3 regions of the Pseudoalteromonas sp. HF66 genome follow, and region 3 is predicted to be linked to each of the others. Evidence: predicted binding sites of a transcription regulator. Region 3 holds the regulator's gene; each other region holds the start of a gene.
What was found. Region 3 encodes MetJ, which represses methionine synthesis genes. Its sites were predicted from a motif close to TAGACGTCTAGACGTCTA; they were not measured.

Region 1 (7,922 bases), on a different contig from region 3:
CCACCGGGCCTTTTTTCTTTGTCGTTATTAAAAGCGAGCCGCTTGTTCAACTACAATGCCGTGACGAGCCGCTAAACGGCGATGATCTTTATCATAACCACCCCCAATTACGGTTGCGACAGGTACATTGTGCTCAAGGCAGCGCTTGAAGACTAAATGGTCGCGTTGCTCTATCCCTTGCCAGCTTATATCAAGTTTACCTAAACCATCTTGCTGCCATACATCAACACCTGCATCATAAAGTACTAAATCTGGGTTTAGGGTGTTTAATAAATAACTCAGCGTATCGTCAACAACGCCTAGGTATTCACTATCAGCGACATTCGGTGCTAAACCTATGTCTAAGTCGCTGGCTGATTTTCGAAACGGAAAATTCTTTTCACAGTGAATAGAGCAGGTATAGGCGTAGGGCTGATGTGCCAGCATTGCTGCGGTACCATCACCTTGATGAACATCTAAATCAAAAATAAGTATATTGGTCACTTCGCCACTTTTTATCAGGGTTTCGCTGGTGAAAGCTAAGTCGTTTACCATGCAATAGCCTGAGCCAAAGTCAGTATGAGCATGGTGAGTGCCACCGGCTAAGTGACAAGCGATGCCATGTTTAAGTGCTAAGCGTGCTGCTTGTAAGGTGCCAAGTGGGGCGGTAAAAGTACGTGCCATCAGCTCTTTTGACCAAGGTAAGCCAATGCGGCGCATCGCCTTTTCATCTAATCTATTATGCCAAAGGTCGTTGATGTAATTTTCACAGTGCACTAATTCAAGGGGCTCAGGGGTGCCAAGCACCGGCTGTGTTAGGTTGTCATTTATTAATCCAAGGCTTTGTACATGCTCATATAAATAAGCAAACTTACTCATCACAAAGCGATGGTTAGGATCGAAACTAAACGAGTAATTTGGGTGATACACCAAGGGTAAGTGGGGATTTAACTGCATAGCTCATAGGATAGCTGAATTTGCTACAGCATAACGAATCTACTGGCAAATGTTTACTCTGGTGCGTGAATTAAATGGCCCAACTCGCGATGTAATAATGCTTCATCACCCAAGTTTAGCTCAATCAGTCGTTTTAAGTGAGTAATACTATCAATATCTATATGTTCACAGCGAAGGCCTGCATGTTGATGCTCAATATGGCACAGCTCCACTTGCATTTTTATCTCGATATTTGACTCTGGCAGGGTAAAGATTAAGTCTGCCTTACTATGAATAGGCACTAAAAATGAATCACTTTTAGTAATAAGCGCACCTTGCAAAGATAGATCAAGTAACTGACAGTGGTAGTCGTTATCTTCGATGCGAAGGATCGCAGGGCAAGAAAATAATACCCGCGAAAACTCTCTGCGTTCATTCATAACTTTATCTCCACCTATATTAACTTAATGAGTATAGATCATTATGAAATTAGTGAGAGAAATGATTATAGCAACAAAAAAGCCCCTAAATCGGGGCTTTTTGAGTATCAGCTAATTAGCCAATTTTTTTGTATTTAATACGCTTAGGTTGTGCCGCTTCTGCGCCTAAGGTTTTCTTCAGCCACTCTTCGTATTCTGTGTAGTTACCATCGAAGAAGTTAATTTGGCCTTCGTCACGGTAATCAAGAATATGTGTAGCAATACGGTCAAGGAACCAACGGTCATGCGAGATACACATTACACAGCCAGGGAACTCTAAAATCGCGTTCTCAAGTGCACGTAGTGTTTCAACGTCTAGGTCATTGGTAGGCTCATCCAGTAGTAATACGTTACCACCTGCTTTTAATAGCTTAGCTAGGTGTAAACGGTTGCGCTCACCACCTGATAGGTCTTTAACGAATTTTTGTTGGTCGTTACCTTTGAAGTTAAAGCGGCCAACATAGGCACGGCTTGGGAATTCAAAGTTACCAATTTTTAATACGTCTTGGCCGTTAGAGATTTCTTGGAAAACCGTGTTGCTTTCGTCCATGTCGCCACGGAACTGATCAACCGTTGCAAGCTCAACAGTGTCACCAACAAGGATCTCACCGCTATCTGGCGTTTCTTCACCACTTAGCATTTTGAACAGGGTTGATTTACCCGCACCATTAGCGCCGATAATACCTACGATAGCGCCTTTTGGCATTGCAAAGTTTAAGTCATCGATTAATACGCGATCGCCAAAGCTTTTCTTCAGACCTTTCACTTCGATAACTTGGTCACCTAAGCGTGGACCCGGTGGAATGAATAGTTCATTCGTTTCGTTACGCTTTTGGTAATCGTTTTGCTGTAGCTCAGAGAACTGTGCCATACGTGCTTTAGACTTAGCTTGACGGCCTTTCGGGTTTGAACGAACCCATTCAAGTTCTTGCGCGATTGATTTTTGACGTGCTTTTTCAGATTTCTGTTCTTGTTGTAAACGTAAATCTTTTTGCTCAAGCCACGATGAGTAGTTACCTTCCCAAGGAATACCTTCACCACGGTCAAGTTCTAAAATCCAACCTGCTACGTTATCTAAGAAGTAACGGTCGTGGGTTACAGCAACCACGGTACCTTCGTAATCGTGTAAGAAGCGCTCTAACCAAGCAACTGACTCAGCATCTAAGTGGTTGGTTGGCTCGTCAAGAATAAGCATATCTGGTTTTTCAAGTAGTAAACGACAGATCGCAACACGGCGACGCTCACCACCCGAAAGGTGTTCAATTTTTGCATCCCAAGGTGGAAGACGTAATGCATCAGCTGCACGCTCTAACACGTTGTCGATATTGTGACCGTCGTGCGCTTGGATGATAGCTTCAAGTTCGCCTTGCTCTTTAGCAAGTGCATCGAAGTCAGCACCGTCCATTGCATACTCGTTGTATACTTCATCAAGGCGGTTTAGTGCATTTTTAACTTCGCTTACTGCTTCTTCTACTGTTTCGCGAACTGTTTTGCTTTCGTCAAGCACTGGCTCTTGCGGTAAGTAACCGATTTTAGTGCCAGGTTGAGGGCGAGCTTCACCTTCAAAGTCTTGATCAACACCAGCCATAATGCGAAGTAACGTTGATTTACCTGCACCGTTTAGACCTAGCACACCAATTTTTGCGCCTGGGAAAAAGTGTAAAGAAATATCTTTTAAGATAGTGCGCTTAGGTGGCACAACCTTAGAAACTCGACTCATCGAGAATATAAACTTATCTGGTAACACCATGAAAGGAGCCTTCAATTTATAAGAAAAATTAACAGCGTATATTGTAGAGGCTCTGTCGCGTATACGTCAACGAAACAGGCTTTTATGGGCTTTGCTTTCAAACAAATAAAATTCATTTGGACATCTAAACATCTAGAGGTTGAAATTTCTAACTATCCGTTCATAATTAGCAGTCAGATAAGTATGCTCGGAGCCAGCTATGCCCATTACAGTAAAAGATGAATTGCCAGCCATTGCAAAATTACGTCAAGAGAACGTGTTTGTAATGCCAAAAAGTCGTGCTAAAACGCAAGAGATTCGTCCAATGCGTTTGGCTATCTTAAACTTAATGCCAAACAAAGTTGAAACCGAAGTGCAATTTATTCGATTATTAGCTAACTCACCGTTACAAGTTAATGTTGAGTTGTTGAGGTTGGATACTCATCGCACGAGTAGTAACTCTGAGCAGCACATGGATACTTTCTATCGTTATTTTTCAGAAGTGAAAGATAATAACTACGATGCCATGATCATAACAGGCGCGCCGCTTGCTCATTTAGAGTATGACGAAGTTGCTTACTGGGATGAACTAAAAGTTATTTTAGATTGGGCAGAGCAGCATGTTACGTCTACGTTGTTTTCGTGTTGGGCGGCCCATGCTGGGCTTTATCATCACTATGGTCTGAAGCGTGAGCTGAAACCAAATAAACTCAGTGGCGTATTTACCCATAAAAGTTATTTTGATCATGCGGCACTTACCCGAGGCTTTGATGACACCTTTTTAGTGCCACATTCTCGCTATGGTCATATTGATATCGAGAAGATCAATGCCTGCGATGAGCTGGTTGTGTTAGCAGGCTCTGAGCGAGTAGGTGCCTATTTAATTAAAAATAAATCAGGTAGCCAAGTATATATTACGGGCCATCCAGAGTACGATGCCCATACCCTAAAAGGGGAGTATTTGCGTGACCAAGAAAAATCAGCTGATGCGCCTAAGCCAGAAAACTACTTCCCTGACGATAACCCAGATAACGAACCGTCGAAAACGTGGCAAAGCCATGCCTTTTTATTGTTTTCGAATTGGTTAAACTATTATGTGTACCAAACTACACCGTATGATATTAACTTAGTTAGCCAAGATGTAAGGACTAACAACTATGCCGAGTAATGCAGTGAATAAACGCGAACAATTAACCGAGGCGCTAAAACAGCGAATTTTAATCCTCGATGGCGCGATGGGCACCATGATCCAAGAACATAAATTAGAAGAACAGGATTATCGCGGTGAGCGCTTTAAAGACTGGCATGTACTTATTAAAGGCAATAACGATTTATTAAGCCTGACTCAGCCAAAAATCATTGCTGATATTCACCGTGCTTACTTAGAAGCCGGTGCTGATATCATCGAAACCAATACTTTTAATGCCACGACTATTTCGATGGAAGATTACGACATGGCTAGCCTTAGCCGCGAAATCAACCTAGAGTCAGCTAAGCTTGCACGCAGCGTATGTGATGAGTTTGAAGCAAAAGATCCAAGCAAGCCTCGTTATGTTGCAGGCGTACTTGGACCAACATCAAAAACCTGTTCTATTTCGCCAGATGTAAACGATCCAGGTTATCGAAATATCAACTTTGATAAGCTGGTGGCCGCGTATGTTGAGTCAACACTTGCACTTATGGAAGGCGGTGCAGACCTCATTTTGATTGAAACTATCTTTGATACGCTTAATGCAAAAGCTGCTTCGTTCGCTGTGGAAGAAGCATTCGAACAGGCTGGTCGTAGTTTACCTGTGATGATCTCAGGCACCATTACCGATGCCTCAGGCCGTACTTTATCAGGCCAAACAACAGAAGCATTTTATAACTCAATTCGCCATATTAAGCCGCTATCAATCGGCCTTAACTGCGCCCTTGGCCCTGACTTACTGCGCCAGTATGTTGAAGAGTTATCCCGTGTTTGTGAAACCTTTACCTCGGTGCATCCAAATGCAGGTTTACCGAACGAGTTTGGCGAATATGATTTAGAAGCCCCTGAAATGGCAAAAGAAATTATTGATTGGGGCAAGTCTGGCTTTATCAACATTGTAGGTGGTTGTTGCGGCACCACACCGGCTCATATAAAGGCGTTTGCGAAAGGCCTTGAAGGTGTTAAACCTCGCCAATTACCTGAGCTTGAAGTGCGTATGCGCTTATCGGGCCTTGAAGCGTGTAACTTAAACTAGGAAACCGACATGACTGACCAAATTGCTGTATTTACTAACGTCGGTGAGCGTACCAATGTAACAGGCTCGGCTAAGTTTAAACGCTTAATTATGGAAGAAGATTACGAGACTGCCCTCGATGTTGCCCGTGAACAAGTAGAAAATGGTGCGCAAGTGATTGATATCAATATGGATGAAGCCATGTTGGATTCGAAAGCTGCGATGGTAAAGTTTTTAAATTTAATTGCATCAGAGCCTGATATCTCAAAAGTACCTATCATGGTCGACTCATCGAAATGGGACGTTATTGAAGCAGGCTTAAAATGTATTCAAGGTAAAGCCATTGTTAATTCAATTTCACTTAAAGAAGGTGAAGAACCGTTCATACGGCAAGCCAAAATAATAAAACGTTTTGGTGCCGCTGCGGTTGTTATGGCGTTTGATGAAGCCGGTCAAGCTGAAACCGCTGATCGTAAGTTCGAGATTTGTCAGCGTAGCTACAAAATACTTGTTGATGATATTGGCTTCCCGCCAGAAGATATTATTTTTGATCCAAATATTTTTGCTGTAGCAACGGGCATTGAAGAGCACGATAATTACGCTGTTGAATTTATTGAAGGTACGCGTCGAATCAAGCAAGGCTTACCGCATTGTAAAGTGTCGGGCGGTGTATCGAATGTATCGTTTTCGTTCCGTGGTAACAACCCGGTACGCGAAGCTATCCACTCAGTGTTTTTATACCATGCGATTAAAGCGGGTATGGATATGGGTATTGTAAATGCTGGCCAATTAGCGGTTTACGACGATATCCCCGAAGAGCTGCGTAAAGCAGTGGAAGATGTGATCCTCAATACCGACCCCGGTGCAGGTGAGCGACTTGTTGAACTTGCACCAAAATACTCAGGTATGGCCCAAGCAGAAAAAGTTGAAGATTTAGAATGGCGTACATGGCCTGTTGAAAAGCGCCTTGAACACGCGCTAGTAAAAGGCATTACTGAGTATATCGACGAAGATACTGAAGAGTGCCGTAAGAGCAAAGCTAAGCCAATTGAAGTTATCGAAGGCCCGCTTATGGATGGCATGAACGTAGTAGGTGACTTATTCGGTGCGGGTAAAATGTTCTTACCTCAGGTTGTTAAATCTGCCCGTGTGATGAAGCGTGCCGTTGCCTATCTTGACCCTTTCATTGAAGCTGAAAAAGAAGAAGGCGCAACGAACGGTAAAGTGGTTATGGCAACCGTTAAGGGCGACGTGCACGATATTGGTAAGAATATCGTAGGCGTAGTACTGCAATGTAATAACTACGAGGTCATTGATCTTGGTGTGATGGTGCCGGCAGAGAAAATTTTGCAAACTGCTATTGACGAGAAAGCCGATATAATTGGTTTATCAGGGCTTATTACCCCTTCGCTAGATGAAATGGTGCATGTTGCTAAAGAAATGACTCGCCGTGGTTTTGAATTACCGCTACTGATTGGTGGTGCAACAACCTCTAAAGCGCATACCGCGGTTAAAATTGAGCCGCAGTATGATAAAGGTGTGGTTTACGTAAATAATGCTAGCCGTGCTGTGGGTGTGGTCTCTAATTTATTGTCTAAAGAATTAAAGCCAGCTTTTTTAGAGAAAACTAAAACTGAGTATGAAAAAGTACGTGAACAACAAGCACGTAAAAAGCCGCGCTCAAAACCAGTTACTTTACAGCGTGCTCGCGACAACGCAGCTAAACTCGATTGGGACAACTACACGCCACCAGTACCGAAAAAGCTGGGTGTGACTGAGTTTAAAAATGTTTCGATTGCGACGTTAAGACAGTACATCGACTGGACACCTTATTTCATGACGTGGTCAATCGCTGGTAAGTACCCACGTATTCTTGAAGATGAAATTGTTGGTGAACAAGCTAAAAGCTTATTCGCTGATGCCAACGCAATGCTTGATGAGCTTGAGCAGTCAGGTGCGCTACAACCTCTAGGTGTCATTGGGTTATTCCCTGCAAACCGAGTAGGGGATGACATTGAGATTTATACCGATGAGTCACGTACAACGCTTTTAACTACATCGTGTCATTTGCGTCAGCAAACGGAAAAAACCGACTTTGCTAACTACTGCTTAGCTGATTATATTGCGCCAAAAGGCACCCCTGATTACTTCGGGGCCTTTGCGGTAACTGGTGGTCTTGAAGAAGATGACCTTGCCGATGCCTTCGATGCTAAGCAAGATGATTACAATAAGATCATGGTTAAAGCAGTTGCAGACCGTTTAGCAGAAGCCTTTGCTGAGTATTTGCATGAGCAAGTGCGTAAAGAGTATTGGGGCTATGCGGTAGATGAGAATCTATCGAATGACGAACTTATCCGTGAAAACTACCAAGGTATTCGCCCAGCGCCAGGTTACCCTGCCTGTCCTGAGCATACAGAGAAGAAGAAAATTTGGCAGTTACTCGATACCGAGCAGCGTATTGGTATGAAGCTAACCAGTTCATACGCAATGTGGCCGGGAGCTGCTGTATCTGGCTGGTATTTTTCTCATCCTGAAGCTAAGTACTATGCTGTGGCGCAAATTCAAAAGGATCAGGTTGAAGATTATGCCAAGCGG
Region 2 (7,922 bases), on a different contig from region 3:
GAGCAACCCAAAAATACACTGTTTTAACATCAATCTACCTTGTTAATGTGATCTTGCCTAGAAGTGGCTAAATTTATAATTTCTTTAAGTATAGAGATAGTAGGGATTTCAACTATCAATAGCAAGGCTGATATTGTAATCCGTGATTAGACTTGGTCGCAAAAATCAGGAAAAAATTTGCATTAAGTAGCTGCTTTGTTTATTTTGAGCACTTATTTATTTTAAATGTACTCCGCAAAACGAATGGATACTGAGATAGAACTGAAGTTTTTGGTGTCAGATGCCGTTGTTCCACTGATCCCCGCATTAATTACCCAATTTGCAAAAACCGTTACTAATAAACCGTCGCGAAGCTTACAAAATGCTTATTACGATACGCCAAGCCGAGAATTACGTGCTTTAGATATTGGCCTACGTACTCGTTGTTGCGATAGTGATTGTGAGCAAACCATCAAACTTGCCGGCGAAGTGGTTGGTGGTCTTCATCAGCGCCCTGAATACAACTTGCCACTCACAGGTAATCGCCCTGATTTACTTGCTTTTGATGCCGCTATTTGGCCGCATGGAATGCAAGTGTCTGCCATTGCTGAGAATCTATACCCAATTTTTAGTACAAATTTCATTCGCCGTACATGGTTACTCGAAACCGAAAATGGTGCAAAAATTGAAGTGGTGTTAGATAAAGGTGAAGTTGCTGCATCGGGTCAGGTTGAGCCAATTTCTGAACTTGAAATCGAACTTATCGAAGGTAGCCGCAATGAACTGTTTGCATTAGCGGATAAATTAGTTAGTGAGAGTCATGTTCGCTTAGGTCTTTATTCTAAAGCTGCACGTGGTTATGGGCTTGCCGATGACAAGCCATTAAAAGCAAGTAAATCAATCGGCTTTGTGCCGTTAAAACGTGATGCTACGCAAGAGCAAGCATTAATCGAAAGTATCAACTACGCGATTCGTTTTGTACAAAAACATGAAGCGTGTTACTTCATTAAACCGAGTTTAAAAACGCTTAAGCGTGTGACCGACGGTATTCGTTTAATTCGTCATACATTTTGGCTTTTTGACGACATTGTTAGCAAAGACGACACTGAATCATTGCGCACTGAGTTAAAGTGGTTATTAAGTGAATTAGCTTGGGTTGAAAATGCAATTCAGCTAAAAACGTACACCTCAAAGCGCCATGCATACTACAAAAAGATCAACAGTGCGCCAGAGCTCACACAGGTTATTAATGACTTAAAAGAACTACAGCCAAGCATTGACGATATTGAAACACTATTCCATAGCACCCGATACAACCGCTTGCTATTACAGCTAACGACGTGGTTAATTGAAAAGCAATGGCGCAAATCATGGGGGCAAGCTGAGTTTCAGGCTGCGGAAAAACCGGTTGCCGATATTGCTAAGCGTTTATTTGCTAAAGATTGGCACGACATGCACGAGCTCATTCCTGAGCAGCAAGTGTTTACAGATAAAGATTATTTGGCACTGCGCACGCGTCTTGAAAACTCATTACTTAGCGGCAACTGCTTAGGGGCTTTGTTCGATAGAGAGGATCGAAATGAGTTTCGTATGCCGTGGGTCGATATCTCGCATGGTATTTATGAGTTAAGTACCCTTGAGTACTTAAAGCAATTATGTGCAGGACAAGACGACTTAGAGCTGACAAAAATTCAATCATGGCTTGATCAAAAGTCTGAATTTTTAGTGAGTGCAATGGAGCAAAGTCGCCACGCTTCATTTAATACAGACCCTTACTGGCTGTAAATCAATGCGCTTTGGCCTATGGATTGGGTTAGCATGGTTGAGTTTATCGGCATTTGCTAATCCTATCGAATGGAAAACTTACAAACAGCAAGACGATATTAAAGTTAGCTATAAAAAACACGACACTGGCATTGTAGAAATTAATGCCTCTGTGCTGGTTAAAAATGCCAAAGCAAGTGACTTTATGGCGTTGTTAAGTGATACCGACAATGCACCAAATTGGCTTGAAAATGTAAAAAGCGTGACCTTAATGGAGCGCTTAAGCCCCTCGGAAACGCTTGTTTACACCCATTTTAATTCGCCTTGGCCGGTGTCAGACCGAGATTTAGTGAGTTACTCTTGTTATCATGCTTTGGATGAACACAAAACAGAGTTACAAATCAAAAGCCAACCGTATGCAAAAGCCGAAGTTGCAGGCATTGTGCGTATTAAAGACCTTACCGCTTATTGGCGTTTAGAAGAGCAACAAAGCAATTTGTTGGTACGCCATCAAGCCTATGCAGATCCAAGTGGCTCAATTCCCCGCTGGTTAAGTAATAAAGTGTCGTTAAAAAGCGTCTATAAAACTCTAGAAGCACTCCGAGAACAATTAGCTAATAATCAATTTTCTCGTATCAAATCACCCAGCCGTATCGGTTCATGCCCTCATTTTGAGTAGTAATACAAAAATATTACATATAATTACAATAGATTGATTGAATTCGTTCCTTTTTTAAGTACACTCTGTTTCGTTGTTATTACAGGGATATTGTATTTATGGAACTTAAGCCGTTTGCTACAAGTCGGTGGTATGCCTTTGTTGAGGAAAATACTCGGTTGGCAATGTTATGGCTAGCTGGTGTCACTTTATTTATGGCATTTAGAGTGTTTTTCTTATTCTATTTTTATGACCATCTTAGTAGTCCTTTAACACTCGATACATTTGCAACGACATTAAAAGCAGGCTTTGCCTTTGATTCTGCTGCTGCTGGTGTTTGCTTAGCAATTCCATTTATTTTTAACTGTTTCTTACAACCAATTCGAAAATCGCATTGGGTTGCTAGTGTTCGTCATTACAGTGCTCAGATATATCTTAGTTTAAGCGTGTTACTATGTGTTGTTAGTGTGACCTACATAGCTGAGTATGGTAGTCAGTTTAATTACTTCATGTTTGAAGGGCTGCATGACGATCAGGCCGCAATTCTCAAGACAGTCGCTATGCAATATAAACCATGGGGTAGTGTCATTACATTATGTGTTTTATTGTATTTTTCATTTAACATTTGCAATTGGATTAATCGGCATCAGCTTCATGTACTGAGTAATTTGTTTACGGATTGTAAAGTCAAGCGCACAGTGCTTGTTATAATCATGGTTGTTTTAACAATTTGTGCTGTAAGAGGGTCTTTTGAATCTCGCCCTGCAATGCGCAAATGGTCTGCAGTGACACCAGATCCTTTCGCCAATAACTTAGTCATAAATCCGTTGAGAAGCTTTATATACGCAATCAGAGATTATAATGAACTTCAGAGTCATGGCGCTAACTCCAAGAATCCTTATTTAGCTAATGATCAATCTATTAGCGAACCGCTAATTAATTTAAAGCATACTACAACTGGCGTACTTACTACGCAGCCATCGAGAATATTTCTTATCATAATGGAAAGTTATGATTCGTGGCCATTGCAAGAAAAGTATTTTGGGCTAGGTCTTACAACACAGTTACAAAAACTGGCTGAAAAAGGTTTGTATTTCCCAGATGCATTGCCTGCAGCGAGTAGCACAATGAACTCGCTTTCAAGCATCTTATCCGGCATTCCTTATGCAGGCGTTAATATGAGCAAGATTGGCCCACAAAAACCAGCTAGTCCAATGTCGTTATTCGAGCAATTGGAACAGCAAGGCTATCGCAGCCAGTTTTTTTATGGGGGGTTATTGTCTTGGCAGAATATTGGGACATACGCAAAATCACAAGGTGTTGATAGATTATATTCAGCAGCAGACATGGGAGGTAAAGGTTCAGCAGGTGTGTGGGGTATAGATGATCAACAACTATTCGAACTGGTTGCTAATAAAGCGAAAGAAAATACCTTTAATGTTGTAATGACAACCAGTTATCACGGACCTTTTAATTTAAATTTAAAACAGTATGGCTACCCCTTGGAGTCTATTGATGATTACCCTTCAGCATTACGAGAGTTAAACTCAGAACTTTTGTCGCCCTATACACTTGGCCACCTTTGGTATGCGGACCATATGCTTGGAGAGTTTGTTGATAAGATGGAGTCGCAATACCCTGATGCACTTTTTGTTATTACTGGCGATCATTACAGCCGTCGTTACATTCATGACCAGCCTAATTTATATGAACTCACTCATGTACCCATTGTTTTTTATGGTCAAGCTATACAGCAACTAAAGGCAGAACCGCAGCTGGCCAGCCATATGGATATTGCTCCTACTATTTTGAATTTGGTGGCAAAGCCAAATAGTGCATTCTATAGCGTTGGTAAATCACTATTATCACCAACAACAGACCGGACAATTTTTGGCTTTCAGACAGCTCGCAAAGGACAACAATTATGGCGAGGTGACTTTTCGGGGATTTATGAATATCATTTGATCAACGAAAAGCAGCGATATGATGTGCGTTACAACAAACAAAGCACACCTTTTGCAAAAATAGATAACGCAACATTCAACGCATATAACCAATATATGGGCATAGCGTGGCACTTGTTGCTAAAAGGCGAGCAGTAGGAAAAGCATGAAAGAACCAAAAATTCCCTTGGTTAATAAGCCAAATGGTATTGGTATTGGACGCATTTTTAAAGCAACTAAATGTTCAGTTAAAGGATTTAAAGCGGCATTTAAAGAAGAGTCCGCATTTCGCTCTGAAATCTACCTAGGGGTGTGTTTATTACCTTTATCAGTCGTGCTTGCACAGTCGTTGAATCATTGGTTAGTGCTGTTTATTCCTTACTTATTACTATTAATCGTCGAGTTACTTAACTCGTCAATAGAAGCACTGACTGACCGAGTAGGGATTGAGTATCATGTATTATCAGGGCGTGCTAAAGATATGGCTTCAGCGGCAGTGACATTGGCGTTGCTAATTCTAGCCTTAGTCTGGGGTGTGGCAGTTTACGAAAAAATTATAAGTTATCTTTAAATCAGATAAGCCAGAAATAAAAAAAAAGCGCCGAAGCGCTTTTTTATTTTATCTAACCTATTACAGACCAGCTGCTGCGCGAAGTGCGTCTGCTTTGTCTGTGCGCTCCCAAGGGAACTCTTCACGACCGAAGTGACCGTAAGCCGCAGTCGGTTGATAGATAGGACGCTCAAGATCAAGCATATGGATTAAGCCGTAAGGGCGAAGATCGAAGTGCTCACGTACTAATTCGATTAGACGCGCTTCTTCTAATTTACCTGTACCAAATGTCTCGATACTGATTGATGTTGGCTCTGCAACACCGATAGCGTAAGAAACTTGTAGCTCACATTTATCAGCAAGGCCAGCAGCAACCACGTTTTTAGCAACGTAACGTGCAGCGTATGCAGCGCTGCGGTCAACTTTTGATGGATCTTTACCAGAGAATGCACCACCACCGTGACGAGCCATACCACCGTATGTATCAACGATGATTTTACGACCTGTAAGACCACAGTCACCCATTGGGCCACCGATTACGAAACGGCCAGTTGGGTTGATGAAGAACTTAGTTGCGCTTGAGATAAGCTCAGCAGGAAGAACCGGTTTAATGATAGTTTCCATTACCGCTTCAACTAAGTCGTTTTGTGAGATTGAATCACAGTGTTGAGTTGAAAGAACAACTGCATCAATGCCAACAGGCTTGCCATTTTCGTATGCAAACGTTACTTGAGATTTTGCATCTGGGCGTAACCAGTTAAGCTCACCGCTTTTACGAACTTCAGCTTGACGCTGAACTAGACGGTGTGAATAAGTGATTGGTGCAGGCATTAAAACGTCAGTTTCGTTACATGCATAACCGAACATTAGACCTTGGTCACCAGCACCTTGCTCTTCAGGACGAGCACGGTCAACACCTTGGTTGATGTCTGGAGATTGCTTACCGATAGTGTTTAGGATTGCACAAGAGTCAGCATCGAAACCCATGTCAGAGTGCGTGTAACCGATTTCACGTACTGTTTTACGTGTGATTTCTTCGATATCAACCCAAGCGCTAGTTGTGATTTCACCACCAACCATCACCATACCAGTTTTAACGTAAGTCTCACATGCAACACGGGCATGAGAATCTTGCTCTAAGATAGCATCTAGAACCGCGTCAGAGATTTGGTCCGCGATTTTATCCGGATGACCTTCAGAAACAGATTCAGAAGTAAATAAATGTTTTGCCATTGTATTTCTGCTCACAAATATTGCGCTTCACAAACGTCGGTAATAGCGCTAAAAAATTAAGGGGCGTATTTTATCGAAAACAAATATGTTTGCATAGTAATTTTACGCCTAGACGTCCATTTAAAATTACTAATAACGTATTGTTCTTAATAAACGCCCATAATTGGTGCATTTAATGCGGATTTTTAATTGCACTGTACCCTTACAATAAGTAAGAATGGGGCTTCATAAACAACCAGCGCAAATACATAAAGGTAGGAGAATTCATGCCATCACGCAAAGAACTTGCAAATGCTATTCGCGTCTTATCAATGGACGCAGTACAACAGGCCAAATCTGGCCACCCTGGCGCCCCTATGGGCATGGCAGATATCGCGGAAGTACTATGGCGCGATTATCTAAAGCACAACCCTACGAATCCAGAGTGGGCAGACCGCGATCGATTTATTCTTTCGAATGGTCACGGTTCAATGCTGATCTATTCTCTACTGCACTTAAGTGGCTATGACTTACCACTAGAAGAAATTAAAAACTTCCGTCAAATGCACTCAAAAACACCAGGTCACCCAGAGTATGGTTACGCTCCTGGTATTGAGACTACTACGGGCCCATTAGGTCAAGGGATCACAAATGCAGTGGGCATGGCAATCGCCGAAAAAGCGCTAGCTGCACAGTTTAACCGTGAAGGCCACGATATTGTTGATCACTTCACGTACGCATTCATGGGCGATGGCTGCTTAATGGAAGGTATTTCTCACGAAGCCTGTTCATTGGCGGGTACATTAGGCCTAGGTAAACTAGTTGCGTTTTGGGATGACAATGGCATCTCAATTGATGGTGAAGTAGAAGGTTGGTTCAGCGATGACACACCAGCACGCTTCAAAGCATACGGCTGGCACGTAGTAAGCGATGTAGATGGTCATAACCCAGATGCAATTCGCGCCGCAATCGAAGAAGCTCGCAGCATTACTGATAAGCCATCACTCATTTGTTGTAAAACAGTGATTGGTTACGGTTCACCTAACAAATCAGGTAGCCATGACTGTCACGGTGCACCACTAGGCGAAGACGAAATTAAAGCATCTCGTGAGTTCCTAGGTTGGACTGGCGATGCATTTGAGATCCCTGCTGATATTTACAGCGAGTGGGATGGCAAAGAAAAAGGTAAGCAACTAGAAGCAAGCTGGGACGAAAAATTTGCCGCTTACGCAAGCGCATACCCTGAACTTGCTGCTGAGTTTAAACGCCGTACAAATGGTGAGTTACCAGCTGATTGGGCTGAAAAGTCACAAGCTTACATCGAAGAGTTACAAGCAAACCCAGCAAACCCAGCAACTCGTAAAGCATCACAAAATGCATTAAACGCGTTTGGTCCATTATTACCAGAATTCATGGGTGGCTCTGCTGACCTTGCTGGTTCAAACTTAACACTTTGGGATGGTTCAAAAGGCTTAGAAGCAAACGATGCAAGCGGTAACTATATTTTCTACGGTGTACGTGAATTTGGTATGTCAGCGATCATGAATGGTATTGCACTGCACAAAGGCTTTATTCCTTACGGTGCTACTTTCTTAATGTTCATGGAATACGCTCGTAACGCAGTACGTATGGCGGCATTAATGAAGCAGCCGAGCATCTTCGTATACACGCACGATTCAATTGGTTTAGGTGAAGATGGTCCAACGCACCAACCAGTAGAGCAAATTGCTAGCATGCGTTTAACGCCAAACTTAGTGAACTGGCGCCCATGTGACCAAGTTGAGTCTGCAATTGCGTGGCAACAAGCTATTGAACG
Region 3 (7,922 bases):
CGTTCGACCTATAATAATAACCTCGATAAATCGCAAATATCTGGTGCAGAATCAGGCGCTAAAACAGCGCAACCGGCATGGGTCGACTTTATGCGTGCAGCCCTTGATGGTATGCCAGAAGCACCTATTGAACTTCCTGAGGGGCTAGTATCGGTTCGTATCGACTTAGCGACGGGCCTTTTAAGCCATAAAAACGATTACACTAGTCGCTTTGAGTACTTTATTAAAGGCACTGCGCCAACCAAGTATGTACTTGATCAACCTACTGATGTGTTTGAAGAAAAGCTCAGCACAGAAGAAGAGCTGTTTTAAGCAATTTGTATAAGTAGTTGTGATAATAAAAAAGCGCCCAAAGGGCGCTTTTTGCTTAGCCATTTAAACTAAGATCAGCAAAATTATTTTAGGTTATTCATTAACCAATAAAGATCTGAGTGAATCCCCGCTGCGGTGACCTCTTTGCCCGCTCCAGGGCCTTGGATCACCAATGCATTATCTAAATACCACTGTGAATTAATTACAAAGATATTATCGCCCGGTTTAAGACCTGCTAGTACATCATCTTTGCCAACATTGACTAAGCCAACTTGTGCTTTGACCTTACCATCTACTAATGTAATAGCACCGGTATAGCGCACAACTTTATCTTCAGCTGCAGCCAAGTTTGCTTTTTCAGTCATAAAATCATCGAGTAGCTGCTTATTTGCAAGAAAATCTTGCCAGCTACCTATTGCTAACGCTTCAGGCATGAGTGGAGTTAAAGCAATGTCATCAAGCTCTAAATCAAGACCGAGATCTCGCGCTAAAATTAGCAGTTTACGCTGCATATCGCGGCCAGATAAATCTTCACGAGGATCTGGCTCTGTATAGCCCATATGCTGAGCTTGAAGCACTAAATCTGAAAACGGCACACTGCCATCATAGCTGCTGCATAACCATGACAAGGTACCTGAAAATACCCCTTCAATACGGTTAATTCTGTCACCACTATTTTGTAAATCAGCTAAAGCAAAATTAATTGGTAAACCTGCCCCCACACTGGTGTTATAGCGCCACAATAAATTTCGCTCGGCTAAATTATTACGTAATGTTTGATACCAACTACTGGCGGCGGTGCCAGCATATTTGTTTGCACTGATCAAATGGCAGTTAAGTTCTATAAAATCAGGATAAAACTGACTAAAGGCCTCACTGGCTGTAATATCAATCACTACTTTGTGTTCATAATCAAGCTCATTGATACGTGCTAATAACTCAGCTTTGTTGTAGCTTTGCGCTTCGTTGTGCCATTGCTCTTGCCATGTTTCAGTATTTAAACCACTGGCACTAAAAAGCATTTGCTTTGAGCGTAAAAGAGCAACAACTTTTACTTTATACTGAGCAGATAAACGAGCAAACTGAGCTTGTAGTTGCGATAAGAACACCTCACCCACATTACCAAGACCAGCAACGATAATGGCCAGCTCTTGGCCTTTGTTGACTAATTTGTCATGTAGAAGAGTTAAAACATCACTATCAATTGCCTGGTCATTTAAGATCAACACATAGTTATCATCTTGTTGTACAAAACGAGGATGAATGCTTTGCTCTTTTAAAAGCGCTGTCGCTTGATCTGTAAGCGTAATTACATCAGTTGTTGGTGCAACCACTGCACAACCACTTAAATTAGACTCAACAATATTGGCGCGACCCGCTAAGTGGCCTACAACCTGATGAGTGCTTTGGCCTGGCACTAATAAGTAAGTATCGCCATCTTTAGTAAAGTGGTGCAGGCTGTGCTGGATTAACTGGCTTAGTTCACCTACTTCACCACTACTAAGTTTATCAACCCGTAATAAATCGATGTTATCTAAGGTAGTAATAAAACGTTTTGCTTTGCTATAGCCTTCTTTTACTACTTCGGTTGGCGTTGCATCGCAATCAAAGCTACTTCTAACAACTAGCTTGATCTCGGTGCCTTTTAACGGCGATAACGTCTTAGCATGCAGTACAGGATTACCTAAACGTGCTAATAAGTTAGCTTGCTCGCGACAAACCTTGGCATATTTAAGCGCATTTTTAACTTTACGAGGATCTGTACTAAACACGCCTTGTGTATCGGTCCATATAGACACTTGTTTCGCAAAAGTATAACTGGCCAGTAACGTCGCACTGTAATCACTGCCGTTGCGCCCTAATGTAACCGTATTGCCTTGGCAATCCACAGCTATAAAGCCCGTTACTACGTTTATGTGTGACTTACTAATTATACTTGTGCATTGCTGCTGATTTTTTTGATGTAATAGTTGCCCGTCATTTAAAGTAAATAACTGCCTTGCATCAACATCTTGCGCAGCGACACCGAGCTGATTTAGGTAAGCGGCCAACAAGCGCGCCGACCATACTTCACCATGGGCAAGTAAAGGCGCCTCAAGTAACTGCTGTTGACTAATTAATTCATTTAAAACCGCAAGCTCATCATTTAGCTGCGCCAACGCCTGTTGTTTATTCTGGCCTGTAAGTAATTGCTCAATTAAGGCTCGTTGATTGTTATCAATAAGCAATAAAATATCGTTAACAGCTTGCCTATCTTGCTGCTGGTAACTTTGCCAAAGTTTTACTAGAGTATCGGTTGTTTTACCTGATGCCGACACAACCACACAGTCACCCTGCTCTGTATTCGCTAGAACGATGTTAGCTACCGCATGATAACGATCTGCAGAGCTTAAGCTTGAGCCACCAAATTTATGAACAATATTTACCATCTCTTCTACCACAATGCCGTATGCGCAGGCGTTAACTTAAATGACGCGTTTTGTTGTGTATCTTGCTGTGTTTGTTTTACTTCAGCTTTAGCAGCTTGCTGGCCTTGACCTGGTTTTACTAAATTGAAAACACGGTCTAAATCTGCGATAAGATCTTTTACATCTTCAATGCCTACAGAAATACGGATCAAAGTATCGCCCACACCGGCTTCAAGGCGCGCTTTAGGCTCCATGCCTGCGTGGGTCATTGTTGCAGGGTGACAAATCAAGCTTTCTACCCCACCTAACGACTCTGCAAGGCTAAAGTCTTTAAGACTGGTTAAAAACGCTGCAGCATCGTTAATGTCGCCTTTAATATCAAAGCTCACCATGCCACCAAAACCACGTTGCTGTGCTTTAGCAAGCTCATGTTGTGGGTGAGAAGCAAGGCCTGGATAATAAACTTGGCTTACAAAAGGAGAGTTTTCTAAATACTCCGCAATCGCAAAAGCATTTTCTTGATGCTGCTTTAAACGCACATTTAAAGTACGTAAACCACGAAGCGTTAAGTAACTGTCAAATGGTGCACCAGTAATACCGATATTATTTGCCCACCAAGCAAGCTCATCACCTAGCTCTTGCGTAGCAGCAATCACCGCACCGCCAACCACATCAGAGTGACCATTAATATATTTAGTAGTTGAGTGAACAACAATATCAACACCAAACTCAATTGGGTTTTGCAGCGCAGGTGATAAGAAGGTGTTATCAGCCGCAACTAAAGCATCACACTGCTTAGCAATACTAGTGATTGCTTTAATATCTGTTAAACGCAAGATTGGATTACTTGGCGTTTCTATCCAAATCAACTTAGGTTTAATCGATAAAATTTCTTGGAGATTTTCAGATTTCGTTAAATCCAAAACTTTTAGTTTTAACAGGCCACGCTTTTCAAGCGAAGTGAATAAACGATAACTACCACCATAGCAGTCATGTGGGATCACTAAGGTGTCGTCACTGTTTAATAGCTGAGTCGCTAAATGCACTGCTGACATACCTGTTGCAGTAATAATACCTCTAGCGCCACCTTCAAGTTCAGCTAAGGTTTCAGCTAAGATATCGCGATTCGGGTTACCGCTGCGGCCATAGTCATACTGGCGCTTAGTATCAAAATCAGCAAATGAATAGGTGGTTGATAAGTAAATTGGCGGTACAACCGCGCCATGATGTTTATCGGCTTCGATGCCGTGACGAACAGTAATCGTCGCTTTATTTTTATCGCTCATTTCATCACCTATTCCTGAACTGGATGTTTAGACGTCTAAAAGGTTAGATGATCAAATATGAGAAGTCAAAGCATTTATCGCTCACACATAGAAGTTTATACATTTACACCACTAGATGGCTAAATAACTAGTATTTGACTATCTTTTTTAAAGAGATAGAATTTCCGCATCTTGCGCTGTGAATAAGGCGTAAATCACTGACAACCGAGGCAACGAAACAACTTATGGCTAAATGGAACGGTGAATACATTCACCCATATGCAGAACACGGTAAAAAATCAGAACAAGTAAAAAAGATTACCGTATCAATCCCACTTAACGTATTAAAAGTATTAACTGACGAGCGTACACGCCGCCAGATCAATAACCTGCGTCATGCGACGAACAGCGAGTTATTGTGTGAAGCTTTCTTACATGCTTTTACAGGTCAACCATTACCAAATGATGACGACCTTCGTAAAGACAACCCTGAAAAGGTACCTGAAGAAGTTAAAAGAATTATGCAAGAAATGGGGTTAGATATCCCAGTGCTTGATTCAGAATAAGTATTTCGGCCATCGGATCACCGCCGATAATCGCAGATATAAAAAAACTCAGCCAAGGCTGAGTTTTTTATTAGCGTTATACAATTTGAGTAATTAAGTTTAACGCATGTAATCTTCTGGCATCTCGATTTGCGCTACACCTGACTCCACTGCAGCTTCAGCAACAGCACGTGCAATACGAGGTAATAAACGCGGGTCCATTGGCTTAGGAATGATGTACTCAGCACCAAACTCTAGTGACTCAACACCAGCCGCTTTCAGTACTTCATTTGGTACAGACTCTTTAGCGATACCACGAATAGCGTGTACTGCCGCAATTTTCATTTCATCATTAATTGCCGTTGCACGCACATCAAGCGCACCGCGGAAAATAAACGGGAAGCAAAGCACGTTATTTACTTGATTAGGGAAGTCTGAACGACCCGTAGCCATAATTAAATCGTTACGTGCACTGTGCGCAACTTCTGGTGCAATCTCAGGATCTGGGTTTGAACACGCAAACACGACTGGTTTATCAGCCATTAGCTTAAGATCATCTGCAGTTAATAGGTTAGGACCTGATACACCAACGAATACATCAGCATCAGCAATAACATCTTGTAATGTACGCTTATCAGTATTATTAGCGAATAGTTGCTTATACTCGTTTAAGTCATCACGACGAGTATGGATCACACCTTTACGGTCAAGCATATAGATGTGCTCACGTAGTGCGCCACATTTAATTAAAAGCTCCATACAAGCAACTGCGGCAGCACCGGCACCTAAACATACAATAATGGCATCTTCGATATCTTTACCTTGTACTTCAAGGGCATTAAGCATACCGGCAGCAGTAACAATAGCTGTACCATGCTGGTCATCATGGAAAACGGGAATATCACAGCGTTCAATAAGCGCTTTTTCGATTTCAAAACATTCTGGTGCTTTAATATCTTCTAAGTTGATACCACCAAAGGTATCAGCAATATTAGCAACCGTATTGATGAAATCTTCTGTTGTGCGGTGTTTTACTTCAATATCAATTGAATCAAGGCCAGCAAAACGTTTGAATAATAAGGCTTTACCTTCCATTACAGGTTTTGATGCAAGCGGACCTAAGTTACCTAAACCTAAAATTGCGGTACCGTTTGAAATAACCGCAACCATGTTACCTTTACCTGTGTACTTATAGGCATTTGCTGGATCAGCAGCAATTTCGCGGACCGGTTCAGCCACACCTGGGCTATAAGCTAAAGCGAGATCGTTAACCGTTTCGGCTGGCTTGGTTAGTTCAACACTAATTTTACCTGGAACGGGGTGAGCGTGGTAATGTAATGCTTGTTCACGAAAATCTGACATAACGCGATAGTATCCTGCAAAAAGTTAAAAAGTGAGAGAGCTTGCATCAGTACGATACCTGTAATGTATAAAAATTCCAAGTATTATCAGGTCTATCCTGTTATAAGCTATATCGCTTAATTTTAAAGGATTTCCCCACAATTTCTGTGCATAGTTGCGATTAATTAGACATAAAAATTCACCTATTTATGGCCTTTTAAGCACGTGTTTTTGTATTTTGTATGCACGAACACTGCAAATAGCCGAAATTAACCTAAAACCGCCATTTCAACGAAGTTCACAGCATTTAATTACGAAATTATTTAAAATTATTATTTTTAATAACTTTTAGATACCAATACGCTTAATTAAGTATTATTGCGGATTGGTATGCATTTATACAAAAAAGAATATAGTCAAGGGTTTACACTTTGTCTGCACAATTAGCGACATAGTGGGCATAACACTCAGAAATAGTTATGCAAAAGAAATAAGTGAAGATGGTAAGTTAGTGATGAGTTCAAAGTATACTTAATGAATTTTAGGTATAAAAAAAGCACCCTAAGGTGCTTCTTTTAACTAAACAGCAGAAATTACTTCTTGCTGCTAAGTGCACCGAAGCGCTTGTTGAAACGATCAACACGGCCGCCAGTGTCTAGAATCTTTTGCTTACCAGTGTAAAACGGGTGACACTCAGAACATACGTCTAAGTGGATGTCTTTACAAAGAGTTGAGCTAGTTTCGAATTTGTTACCACATGAACAAGTTGCAGTGATAGCTTCGTACTTAGGGTGAATACCTTCTTTCATAGGGAACCTCTAGTTAAGGCCGTATCGCTCTCCAAACCCGAAGTCTGGCACCATACGCAGTTAATACAATTAATAGGCCGCGTATTTTATAGCTCAAGTGACCTTGCGACAAGCTTTAAATGCATCTTTCGCTAAAAAAATAATCAAGTGGCCTGTTGTTCAGTATTTGTTGGTAGGTTTTTAACAGTAATTTTAGTACATTATCCTTCTATCTTTGTTTCAGTTGAGTTGTTATGCACTTTGTAGAAGTTGCCATAAAAGTCCCTTTACAGCGTACCTTCGATTATAAAGTTGAACAGCTGCTGCATAGCCCTGACTTAAAGCCAGGTATGCGAGTTCGTGTGCCATTTGGCAGTCAAAAAAAGGTCGCTGTGGTACTCGCTATAAAAACATCAACAGAAGTTCCTGCAGACAAAATTAAAGCTATTATTGATGTAATAGACGACACACCAGTTTTATCAGAGCAGCATCTAGCCTTGCTAAAATTTACTGCCCGCTACTACTGTTACCCATTGGGTGAAACCATTCATACGGCACTTCCGGCTGCTTTAAGACAAGGCGAATGTCCAGATAAAACCAGTATTAATATGGTTGAGCTGACCGATAAAGGCGCAAAGCTTCCATCACTAAAAGCAAAAACCCAGTTGAGTTTATTAAAGCAGCTAGCCGAATCGGGCAAATCATCTGTTACTGAATTAAAAGCACTCGGATTTACAAAAAAAACCATCGACGGCCTACTCGATAAAGAATTGATCACTCAGTTTATCGAACATGATAACCAATGGCAGCAACGCGTGCCGACCGTTGGAAACAAACCAATTCTTAATAAAGAGCAAGCCGTTGCCTGTACAAGCATTAATCAAGCTTGCGGCTTTACTAGCTTTTTACTTGAAGGGGTTACCGGAAGTGGTAAAACTGAAGTGTATTTGCAATGCCTAGAAGAAGTACTTAAAAAAGGTCAACAAGCCTTAGTATTAGTGCCCGAAATTGGCTTAACACCTCAAACCGTTAACCGTTTTCGTCGCCGATTTCCTGATACACCAATAATGCTATGGCATTCAGCACTAACAGACAATGAACGCTTACAAACCTGGCGTTTCTGTGAAAAAGGCAGTTGTGCCATAGTGATCGGTACACGTTCGAGTATTTTCTTACCCTTTTTATCGCTTGGGATGATCATTGTTGATGAAGAGCACGACAGCTCGTTTAAACAGCAAGACACGTTACGTTATCATGCCAGAG

Region 1: the regulator MetJ is predicted to act here: its motif matches at 3,262-3,279, upstream of metA (homoserine O-succinyltransferase).
Region 2: the regulator MetJ is predicted to act here: its motif matches at 6,229-6,246, upstream of metK (methionine adenosyltransferase).

Annotation. Positions count from the first base shown of each region.
Region 1 covers NZ_JAATOU010000004.1:7,783-15,704, forward strand. The annotation lists gene HCZ11_RS05590 (histone deacetylase) at 28-936, opposite strand; gene HCZ11_RS05595 (PilZ domain-containing protein) at 990-1,355, opposite strand; gene ettA (energy-dependent translational throttle protein EttA) at 1,471-3,144, opposite strand; gene metA (homoserine O-succinyltransferase) at 3,344-4,291, shown strand; gene HCZ11_RS05610 (homocysteine S-methyltransferase family protein) at 4,281-5,348, shown strand; gene metH (methionine synthase) at 5,358-7,922, shown strand, end outside.
Region 2 covers NZ_JAATOU010000011.1:85,602-93,523, forward strand. The annotation lists gene HCZ11_RS12370 (TIGR04211 family SH3 domain-containing protein) at 1-30, opposite strand, end outside; gene HCZ11_RS12375 (CYTH and CHAD domain-containing protein) at 244-1,764, shown strand; gene HCZ11_RS12380 (START domain-containing protein) at 1,769-2,422, shown strand; gene HCZ11_RS12385 (LTA synthase family protein) at 2,521-4,503, shown strand; gene HCZ11_RS12390 (diacylglycerol kinase) at 4,511-4,915, shown strand; gene metK (methionine adenosyltransferase) at 4,976-6,127, opposite strand; gene tkt (transketolase) at 6,394-7,922, shown strand, end outside.
Region 3 covers NZ_JAATOU010000014.1:58,213-66,134, forward strand. The annotation lists gene HCZ11_RS14105 (PBP1A family penicillin-binding protein) at 1-312, shown strand, start outside; gene metL (bifunctional aspartate kinase/homoserine dehydrogenase II) at 396-2,741, opposite strand; gene metB (cystathionine gamma-synthase) at 2,747-4,006, opposite strand; gene metJ (met regulon transcriptional regulator MetJ) at 4,231-4,551, shown strand; gene HCZ11_RS14125 (malic enzyme-like NAD(P)-binding protein) at 4,651-5,892, opposite strand; gene rpmE (50S ribosomal protein L31) at 6,465-6,680, opposite strand; gene priA (primosomal protein N') at 6,914-7,922, shown strand, end outside.